Regions from separate parts of the Ardenticatena maritima genome, predicted to be linked through region 1. Evidence: a T-box and tRNA genes for the amino acid it is inferred to sense, from the RefSeq annotation. Region 1 holds a T-box; the other holds one or more tRNA genes.
What was found. A T-box is a leader RNA that pairs with one kind of tRNA and senses whether it is charged. The one in region 1 lies ahead of serS (serine--tRNA ligase), so its partner is inferred to be a tRNA-Ser.
Positions count from the first base shown of each region.

Region 2: it encodes a tRNA-Ser, which carries the amino acid that the T-box ahead of serS (serine--tRNA ligase) is inferred to sense. The anticodon was not compared.

Region 1 covers NZ_LGKN01000003.1:919,437-924,852, reverse strand. The annotation lists gene SE16_RS04050 (aldehyde dehydrogenase family protein) at 1-1,164, shown strand, start outside; gene SE16_RS04045 (PIG-L deacetylase family protein) at 1,220-1,936, opposite strand; gene serS (serine--tRNA ligase) at 2,028-3,335, opposite strand; T-box leader at 3,387-3,630, opposite strand; gene SE16_RS04035 (MBL fold metallo-hydrolase) at 3,801-4,691, shown strand; gene lpdA (dihydrolipoyl dehydrogenase) at 4,747-5,416, shown strand, end outside.
Region 2 covers NZ_LGKN01000004.1:654,622-660,037, reverse strand. The annotation lists gene SE16_RS07745 (DnaJ C-terminal domain-containing protein) at 1-137, opposite strand, end outside; gene SE16_RS07740 (nucleotide exchange factor GrpE) at 204-839, opposite strand; gene SE16_RS07735 (R3H domain-containing nucleic acid-binding protein) at 989-2,668, opposite strand; gene SE16_RS07730 (hypothetical protein) at 2,713-3,738, opposite strand; tRNA gene SE16_RS07725 (tRNA-Ser) at 3,920-4,008, shown strand; gene SE16_RS07720 (glucose-1-phosphate adenylyltransferase) at 4,128-5,390, shown strand; gene SE16_RS07715 (glucose-1-phosphate adenylyltransferase family protein) at 5,406-5,416, shown strand, end outside.

The DNA of each region.
Region 1 (5,416 bases):
GGCATTCCGTTCATGCAGTTGGTGGCGGCGTTGGCGGCGGGGAACACCGTTGTGGTGAAGCCATCGCCTTTTACGCCTTTGGTGGGGCAAAAAATCGCCACCATTTGCCGCGAAGCCGAGTTGCCCGCCGGTGTGGTCAACGTGGTGCATGTGCGCGATGAACATGCGCCGCTCATCGTTCAGCACCCCCTTGTGGATAAAATCGTCTTTACCGGGAGCGTCGCCACCGGGCGGAAAGTCATGGCGACCGCCGCGGCTGGCCCCAAAGATGTGGTGCTGGAATTGGGCGGAAAGGACGCCGCCATTGTCGCCTACGATGCCGATTTGGAGCGTGCTATTCCCGGCATTACGTGGATGGCGATGGAAAACGCCGGGCAAACGTGCGCTTCGGTTGAAATCGCGTTGGTGCACCGTGCCGTGTACGATGCGTTTGTGAATGGCGTGGTGGATATCGTGCGCGGCTTGCGTGTCGGCAACCCGCTGGACCCCAACACAGACGTTGGGCCGTTGAGTAATGCGCGGCAGTTGCAAATTGTGGAAGAGCAGGTGCAGGATGCGCTGGCCAAAGGGGCGCGGGCGTTGGTGGGTGGGCACCGTTTGGAAGGGCCGGGCTACTTTTTCGCCCCCACCGTGCTGGTGGATGTCACGCCTGATATGCGCATTGTGCAGGAGGAAACGTTCGGCCCTGTGCTGGTGGTTCTACCGGTGGCGAGCATTGAAGAGGCTATCGCCTTTGTAAATAGCATGCCCTTTGGCTTGACGGCAAGCGTCTGGACGCAAAGCCCAGTGCTGGCGCATGAAGTAGCGGCGCGCTTGAAGGTGGGGGCGGTCAACGTGAACGACCACGCTTGCCAGTGGGGCGAACCCAAAGCCACGTGGGGAGGCGTCAAATCAAGCGGTTTTGGCCGCGTGATTGGGCCGTATGGCTTGTACGAGTTGGTCAATATCAAGTTCGTGACGGAGGAGTACCGCGAAAAGGCGCTTGAAGCGTGGTGGTACCCCTACGACAAGAACGTGCCCGCGCTCATGTCCGATTTTGCGCAGGCGCTGTATGGTCCCGTCATCAAGCGCCCGCTGGCGCTGCTGAAACTCATGTTCAACCGTCGGGCGCGCGAGCGTGTCAATTTTGTGGAATATGTGCGCCATTTGCGCACGTGGTTCTGAAAAAAGCCAACATGTGTACAACCAGCCAGGTCATTGAGCGACCTGGCTGGTTTTTTTAGCCCTTCAGCACAATGCGGCGGAAGCGTTCGGCGTACCGGTAGATGGAACCGGCGGCATATTCGCGACTGCGGGCTTCGATGCGTTCGCGCAAAGTGGCGGGGTCGCCGATTTGGCTTTGGTGCGCGAGCAGCGCGCGGATTTTGCGGTCGAGCACAGGTTCGATATCCACCCAGAAGTTGGGCTCGTTCGTGGGCGTCATAAAAACATCCAGCACTTTGTGGGGGGCTAAGCCCTCGGCTTCATGCTCAGGAAAATTCAGGCGGTCACGCGCCAGCGGGAAAATAGCGTCGAGTGTGGTATCGCCGACGGCGCGGTGGTCGGGGTGGTTGATGCGCGTATTCCCGATGAAGCGGGCTGTGGGGTCGTGCGTGATGACCACGTCGGGGCGATACAGGCGAATGAGCCGCACCAGGTCGCGCCGCAGTTCGATGGTGTTATAGACTTCGCCGTCGGGATAGCCCAGGAAGACGCATTCTTTCACCCCCAGAATGCGCGCGGCTTCGCGTTGTTCTTGCTCGCGGAGACGCACAAGCCGCTCCCACGTCATCTCCGGGTCACCCGAACCTTTGCTCCCATCGGTGACGATGACGTAGGTGATGTCTGCGCCGGCGTCCGCCCAGCGGGCAATGGTGCCCCCCGCGCCAAATTCGGGGTCGTCGGGGTGCGCCATGATAACGAGCACACGTTCGGGTGATGGGAAAGGGCTCCACATGGTTGCTTGCCTCCTTTGCTTGTTGTTGACATAAAAACTCTCCGGCGCGATGTGAAAACGCCGGAGAGTGACATATCGCGGCATTGAATGGTTAGCGCGGCACGTTGTGCCCGTAGAGCGCGTTTTCCTTGGTAATGCGCTCGATGCCCTTCATGTAGGGGCGCAACACTTCGGGAATGAGAATGCTGCCGTCTTCTTGCTGGTAGGTTTCCATGAGCGCAATCATCGTGCGTGGGATTGCCAGCCCCGAGCCGTTGAGCGTATGCACATATTCGGGGCGCGCCCCCGGTTCGCGGCGGAAGCGAATATTCGCACGGCGCGCCTGGAAGTCCATAAAGTTCGAGCACGACGAGACTTCGAGCCATGATTGCATGCCGGGCGCCCACATTTCGATATCGTACTTGACAGCGGCTGTGAACGAGAGGTCGCCGGTGACGATTTGCACGCGGCGGTAGGGCAAGCCCAGCAACTCAGCCACTTCCTCGGCGTTGCGAATGAGGCTTTCCAACTCATCCATGGACGTTTCAGGCTTGACAAACTTCACCATTTCCACCTTGTCGAACTGGTAGAGGCGTTGGATACCGCGCACGTCGCGCCCGGCGCTCACTTTTTCGCGGCGGAAGCAGGGCGTGTACGCGACGTGGTAGATGGGCAGCATGTCGCCGTCCAGCACTTCATCGCGGTACAAGTTCGTCACAGGGACTTCGGCGGTAGGAATCCACCAATAATCTTCTTCGATATCGCGGAAGAGGTTCTCGCCAAACTTGGGCAAGTTCCCTGTGCCCACCAGGCAGTGCCCACGCACCATGAAGGGAGGATAGACTTCGAGATAGCCATGTTTTTCAATGTGCAGGTCGAGCATGAATTGAATGAGCGCGCGGTTCAGTAGCGCTCCCAACCCTTTCAACACAAAGAAGCGCGACCCACTGATTTTGACGCCGCGTTCAAAGTCAATAATGCCGAGTTCTTCCCCCAATTCCCAGTGCGGCTTGGGTTCAAAGTCAAATTCGGGAATGTCGCCCCAATACTTCACGGGTTTGTTGTCTTCCTCGCTGGGCGAAACAGGAACCGATTCATGCGGCAGGTTGGGCACACGCAGGAGCAGGTCGTTCAGTTTGGCTTCCACGGCTTCAAGTTCAGGTTCCAGCGCTTCAATGCGTGCGTTGATTTCGCGCACGCCTTCAATGCGTTTTTGGCGCTCTTCGGGGTCTTTCGTGCGCCCAATGGCTTTCGATTCGGCATTGCGCTGGGCGCGCAGCGCCTCAATTTCGGTGAGCAACTCACGGCGGCGCTGGTCAAGTTCCAAAATTTCGTCAATAATTTCCGTCGGTTCAAAGAGTTTGCGTAAACCTTCTTTGACGTATTCCGGGTTTTCGCGAATGAGTTTCAAGTCTAACATACATTCCTCCTCCTTGCGTGTTCGGTTGCGCAACAAAAAACGCCCGCCCTTTTGCAGGGCGAGCGCTGGCTCGCGGTGCCACCTGCCTTCGCTACGCCCTCGCGGGTCGTAGCCTCGGCGAGTCCATCGGGACTCTCGCGCGATAACGGGCGCACCCGGCACCACTTCGCCGACCAAAGGTCGTTTTCGTGGGCAACTCGGGAGGGGATTCCGGCGAATCTGCCACCGTCTCGCACCACCCGACGGCTCTCTGAAGGTCAGGGTTCGCCGTACTCGTCTCCGTCATCGTTTTTGCGTTGTCTGATTGTGGGTGCCATTATAGGCGGGGGAGGAAGGCTGTGTCAAATCGTGCTGGCGGGGTTGAGGTTCCTCTTTTTCTTGAACAAAAAAGGCTTTGACACCCCTTTGTGGGTATGATACCATGCGAGACAACCTCCTTATAAGCAAACAGCAAGTTGGAGCCTTATGAGTGATTTCCGTGTACGATTTTGGGGTGTGCGCGGTGCGTATGCGGCGCCGCACTCGATTGAATTTGGTGGTATGACGCCATGCGTTGAAGTCATTGCCGGTGAGCATCGTCTCATTTTTGACGCTGGTTTGGGCATTATCCCCCTCGGACGCACGATTCTCCCCAATGAGTTGGACGTGACCATTTTTTTAAGCCACCTGCACCGCGACCATATCGAAGGGTTTGCCTTTTTTGCGCCTTTGCGCTACCACAATACGACGGTGCGGGTCTATGGCCCGCGCGTGTTAGGGCGGGAACCGTTACAACCGTTTTTGGAAGCGCAATTCCAGCCGCCAACGTTTCCGCTCTTTTTAAACACCATGCCGGCACGGCGCGAAGTTTATCATTTGCGCCACGGGAATATCTATCGGTGGCGTCCCGGGTCTGGTGTTCCGGATGTGTTTGAAGCGCCTGCGCAACAGGCGTTTGATCCTGAGGATGTGGTGGTGCGCACAATTTACAGCACCGCTCACCCGCAAGGCGTTTTCCTTTTTCGTGTGGAGTGGCGGCATCACAGTGTGGTGTACGCCACGGATTTTGAAAGTTATGCCGGTGGCGCGCGTGCGCTCATCCGCTTTGCCGAAGGAGCGGATATTCTGATTCATGACGCCAATTACACCGAAGAAGAATACATGAATCCGTATTTTTCGCGTCAAGGGTGGGGGCATAGCACGCCGCGCATGGCGATTGAAACAGCGCAGGCGGCGGGGGCAAAGCGTGTGGTGCTGTTCCACCACGACCCCCAACATGATGATGAGTTTTTGTTGGAGATGGAACGCCAGGCGCAAGATATTTGGGATGGCGCTGTTATGGCGCGTGAAGGCATGGTGCTTGACGTTTGTCCCTGAGGGGCAACGGTGCCCCTCAATCAAAATCAACACAACGACGAAGGAGTGAATCACGATGGCTGAACAATACGACCTTTTAGTGTTAGGCGCTGGCCCTGGTGGCTATGTGGCTGCCATTCGTGCGGCGCAAAATGGTCTCAAAGTCGGGTGTATTGAGCGCGAAAATCTGGGGGGCGTTTGCCTCAACTGGGGATGTATCCCCTCCAAGGCGCTCATCAAGAACGCGGAGTTGGTCTCGCTGATCAACAACCGTGCCAAGGAATTTGGGTTCTCGTTTGATAATTTTGTTGCCGATTATACCAAGGCGATTGATCGCTCGCGCCGTGTGGTCAAACGCCTGACGGGCGGCATTGGCTTCCTCTTCAAAAAGTATGGTGTGGAACACATTCAGGGCACCGGCCGCCTGGTGGACGCCAACACGATTGAGGTGGATGGTACGCGCTATACCGCCAAGCATATCATCATTGCCACGGGTGCGCGCGCGCGTACATTGCCCGGCATTGAAGTTGATGGCGAATATGTGCAGACCTACCGCGAAGCCATTGTGGATAAACGCGTGCCGAAGTCCATGGTCATCATTGGCGCGGGCGCGATTGGTATGGAATTTGGCTATGTGATGAACGCCTATGGCGCCGATGTGACCATTGTGGAATTTTTGCCGCGCTTGTTGCCTCTGGAAGATGAGGAAATTTCCAAAGAGGTTGAAAAGGCCTACAAGAAACAGG
Region 2 (5,416 bases), on a different contig from region 1:
AAGCGTTCTTCGGCGACTTTATCCCCCGGATTGCGGTCGGGGTGGTATCGGCGCGCCAATTGGCGGTAGGCGTGTTTGATTTCTTCTTGGGTTGCTGTCACCGAAACACCTAGAATGGCATAGTAATCTTTTGCCATAGGCCACCTATCTTTGCTTGCGCTGAGTGTATCCCAACAGTGTGGATATTTGATGGAGATGATGCTTTATGTCGTCGGTTCGGCGGCAACATGCACAAACGCCGGACGCAACACACGCCCCCGATAGCGATAGCCGGGGCGCTCCACGGCGACAACCGTGCCCGGCGCATGCTCATCTGTTGCCACAACCCCCACAGCGTGGTGAAACGCCGGGTCGAATGGTTGCCCCAGGGCTTCGATACGCTCAACCCCCAGGTCTTGCAGGGCGCGCATCAATTCGCGGTACGTCAGCCGCACGCCTTCCGCCAGGGCGGACGGTTCGTCAGCCGCGGCGAGGGCGCGTTCGATATTGTCGGCGATGTCGAGCATCTTTTCAAGCGTGCGAATTTGCTCGCGGAACGCTTCTTCTTCGGCAATGCGGCGCAGGCGTTCACGCATGTGGCGCGTTTCTTTTTCCAACTCGGCGTAGCGTTGTTGCCATTCGTCGCGCTCTTTGTAGGCTTGCGCGAGTTCCTGTTGAAAGGCTTTGGTGATATTGTCGAGCACGGTATCGCGTGATGTGGATGGGGTGGGGGGATCGTCGCTCGCGGGTGGCGCGGCGACGTCGTCGGTCGGTTCATCCTGTTTGTCATCGCGTTTGTTGCGTGGGCGCACGGGAATTTTGCGCACGGTTCGACGGTTGAAAGGGTCGCCTGGAAACATGATTCATCCTCTCGCGGGGGTTCCGCTCCCATTCGGTACGTGGGCGTAGTATAGCCTTGCCACTACGCATGTCAACGCGCTTTTACGTGTGAGCCAAAAAAGAAGAAGGTGGCGCGTCAGGCCACCTTCTTGCTCTCTCGGTGTACGGATTAGAGCGTTTTGTTGGCGTAAATGCGCACACGCCGACGCGGCTCTTTGCCCAGACTGCGGCTAATGAGGTTCGCCTGGCGTGCCAGTTCATGCTGTTGGCGGCGAATGTATGCGCTTTGCGGTGAGAGTTCCACGCTGGTTGCCTGCCCCGATTGAATTTTCTCGATAGCGAGACGGGCTTCTTCCATGGCGCGCGTGTAAGGGTCCACTTCGGCGGCAAGCCCGAAAATGTCCGCCAGCGCCTGTTCCATTTGCGCCACAGTGTTTGAACGCAGGACGTAGACGGGCAAGCCGCGCCGTTCGGCGTCGCTAATGATTTGTGGGCGTTTGCGGTAGTAACTCCGCAAGGTCATCAGCATGTCGGCTTCGCCCAGGTCGGTGACGATGAGCAAGGGCAGGTTGAGCGCTTTCGCCGCTTGTTTCAGGCGGTTCTGGCTAATGCCGTAGGGATAAACGCGCATGGTGGAACGGACCGGCGCGGTAGGCTGGATGGCGCTCGGGCTTTCGGCGAGGCTTTGCCCCCCGTTGTTGCTTCTCCCCCGTGTGGGGGTGCGCTCATTGAGCGTTGGACGCCCGCGCAAGCCACCCGCGCGGCGCAACATTTCGCCCGGTTCAACCGCCACTTCTTCGCTGACGTAGCCGCTGGGGCGCGATTCGTCACGGCGGCGCACTTCGCTGTTGACGGGATACCCGCGCAACATGGCGTCCACCGCGCGCGCCACGTCGTGGTGGATGACGAGCGTATCGCGGTCTTGAATTTCGATGACGATGTCAAAGGTGGGCGGCGCTTTGCGTTCCAGCACGCTTTTTTGCGTCCCGCGGCGGCGGGCTTCTTCGTCCGAAAGGGTGACGCTTTGAATCCCGCCCAGCAGGTCGCTCAGGGTGGGGTTCATCAGCAGGTTGTCAAGCGTGTTGCCGTGCGCCGTCCCCACCAGTTGGACGCCGCGCTCGGCGATGGTGCGCGCCGCCAGGGCTTCCAGTTCGCGCCCGATTTCGTCAATCACGATGACTTCGGGCATGTGGTTTTCGACCGCTTCAATCATCACTTCGTGTTGCAGTTCGGGGCGCGGCACTTGCATACGGCGGGCGCGTCCAATCGCAGGGTGCGGAATATCGCCGTCGCCGCCGATTTCGTTCGACGTATCCACAATCACGACGCGCTTCTTCTCGGCAAGCACGCGCGCCGTTTCGCGCAGCATGGTGGTTTTGCCCACGCCGGGGCGCCCCAGCAGAAGAATGCTTTTGCCGCTTTCGACGATGTCGCGGATGATGTCAATCGTGCCGAAGACGGCGCGCCCCACGCGGCAGGTCAGCCCCACAATGTCGCCGCGCCGGTTGCGAATGGCGCTAATGCGGTGCAATGTGCGCTCGATACCGGCGCGGTTATCGCCGCCGAACTCGCCAATGCGGCTTACGACGTATTCCAGGTCGTCATGGGTGATTTCGTGGTCGCTCAGCACCACTTCACGGTTGGGGAAACGCGCTTCGGGAAGGCGTCCCAGGTCCATGACGATTTCGATCAGTTGGTCGCCGTCGGGCATGGCGCGCAACCGCTCGCGAATGCGCGGCGGCAACACGTCGAACAAGGCTTCGATATCATCAGTAATCATCTGGTTGACCACGGTTGAGGTTCCCTCACTCGTGTTGATTGCTTCCAAAGTTTCGTTGGCTGTCTCCATGTGTTTCATCCTATTCCCTGATTGTCCTCCTCTGTTTCAATCTGTTAGGGCTTATCTTTGGCGAACGGATACGTGGGCGGCATCTGCTTGGCGCTCATGGTGGGCGCATGTTCGCGCGAACCGTTGAGCACATGCAGCCGCTGACGCTCAGCCACACGCACCGGCACCGTTGTGTGGCGCACCAGCAAACGGCGCGTCATCACTGGTCGGAAGCCGTGTGTCTGCAATCCGTCGCCCACATAGCCTTCGTATTCGCGCACATCGCAAAAAATGGGGCGCTTAGGCCAATCGCGCATCAGGCTAAGCGCTTCTTGCACCAGGGCATCGGCGCGGTCGCTCAACTCCGGATGGAGCACGATTTTCAGCCAATGCCCTCGTTGTCCGCGCGTCAACCGCAGGTAGCCCAACACCTCGCCTGGTCCTGGTCGCACGACGTAGCATCCTTCGCGGGTTTCCCCCCACCAACCGCCGGCGGTATCGCCGTTGTTGCCCATGGATTCGGCTTGCTGCACCACAGCCGGCGTAATTGCGCGGTACAACTGCTGAATGCCGTGTGTATCCACGTCGAACTGCGGCGTCCAGTGGCGCGGGACGGTTGTTTGTTCCGCCAGCGGCCACGGTGGATCGAGCCGAAAGAGCCGGTCTTGGGCGTACAAGGCGAACCCGGATTGCCGCAACACTTCAATTTCGGCGTGGCGTTCGGCGGGTACATGGGCGAACAGCCGCTGCGCCCCGGCGGCTCCCGCAACCTCAGCGCCCCGTTGCAACAGGTGCTTCCAAAACCATGTCACACCAGGGGCGTGTTCCAGCGACGGTGCAATGTAGAGCACGTCCATGGCTGGAAGGCTGCTGCGCCAGCGCAGTTGCAGGAAACCGCTTTGCCGTCGTCCCTGGTCACGGCGGCGCAAGGGGATGGTGACAACGCGGTGATGCCACGGCGAAAGAAGCGCGGGCAGAACCAGACGCAACGGCGACGCAGGTTCCAACACGGCTGAACGCACGTCTAACCGAACCCCTTTGTGTTGGAGCCGATAGACCAGCCAAATATCGGCAAGCCTTATACGATACATGAATGTATGTGTTCCTGTGTTCCGCCCGTCACAGACGAAGGAGATTGTTTGTTGATGTGCCTTGCGGCTGGTCAAATTATAGTCGGCGGGAGAAGTGGGGTCAATGTTCGCCGGCAAGCGGCCTCTTCTTGCCCCAAAACTTGACAGCGCAGGGTTGGGGGATAGAATGCCGCAGGCATTTGGAGAGGTGCCGGAGCGGCCGAACGGGCACGATTGGAAATCGTGTAGGGTGGGAAACCGCCCTCGAGGGTTCGAATCCCTCCCTCTCCGCTCTGGTCAAGCGCGCTTGCGGGCGCGCTTTTTTTATGCCCAAAGTGCACTTGCCACCCCATTTCAAACACGATACACTTTGCCTGTAGCATGCACCAACAGCCAAAAAGGAGACCCCTATGCGAGTGGCAGCCATTATCCTCGCCGGTGGTGCAGGGACGCGCCTGACGGTTCTTTCGCACAAACGCGCCAAACCTTCTGTGCCCTTTGCTGGAAAATACCGCATTATTGACTTCACGCTTTCCAATTGCGTCAATTCAGGCGTTTTTGATGTTGCCGTGTTGACCCAATACCGCCCGCACTCGCTCAATCGCCATTTGGGGATTGGTCGCCCCTGGGATTTGGACCGCTCGCGTGGCGGGTTGCGCGTCTTGCAGCCTTACCAGGGGCGTGGGCATCAGGAGTGGTATCGTGGGACGGCGGACGCCGTGTTGCAGAACCTTGAATATCTGGACGAAGTCCGCGCTGATACGGTGCTGATTCTCTCGGGCGACCATATCTACAAGATGGATTACCGCCCCATGCTGGCGTTTCACCAGGAGAAGGAAGCCGATTTGACGATTGCCGTGATGAATGTGCCCGAGCACGAAACACACCGCTTCGGCATTTTGACGACCAACCGTCAATCGCGCGTGACTGAGTTCCACGAGAAGCCCGACACGCCGGAATACGGCACGTTGGCGAACATGGGCATTTACGTTTTCCGCGCGGATGTCTTGCGGACGGTGCTGCCGGCGCTTGGTGAACAGCACCCCGACCTGGATTTTGGCAAACATGTGATTCCGGCGCTGCTTGAAACGCACAAAGTGTACGCGTTCCCCTTCGATGGGTATTGGGTGGATGTGGGCACCATTCAATCCTACTGGGAAGCCAGCATGGATTTGTTGCGCCCCGATTCGCCGTTGCAACTCTATGACCGCTCATGGGTCATTCACACACGCAGTTATGAGCGCCCCACCGCCAAACTGGGACCTCAAGCGCACGTGGTGCAAAGCATGATTTGCAACGGGGCGATTGTGCGCGGGCGTGTGGAGCGTTCTGTGCTTTCACCGGGGGTGTATGTGTCGCCGGGTGCGGTGGTGCGCGAATCAGTTGTGATGAACGATACCTGGATTGGACCGGGTGCCGTGCTCGACCGCGTGATTGTGGATAAAGATGTCGTCATTGGGGCGGGGGCGCTGGTTGGGGTTGGCGATGATGTTGACACGCCGAACCGCACCGAGCCGGATAAACTCAACACCGGTATCAGTGTCATCGGCAAGGCGGCGCACGTGCCCCCCAATACGCGCATTGGGCGCAATGTGCTCATTCATCCGGATGTGGACGAAGACGCTTTCGCTCCTTTCGACGGTGTAGTGCCGTCGGGTGAAACCATCGAATAAGGCAGGAGTCTGCTCATGGCGACATT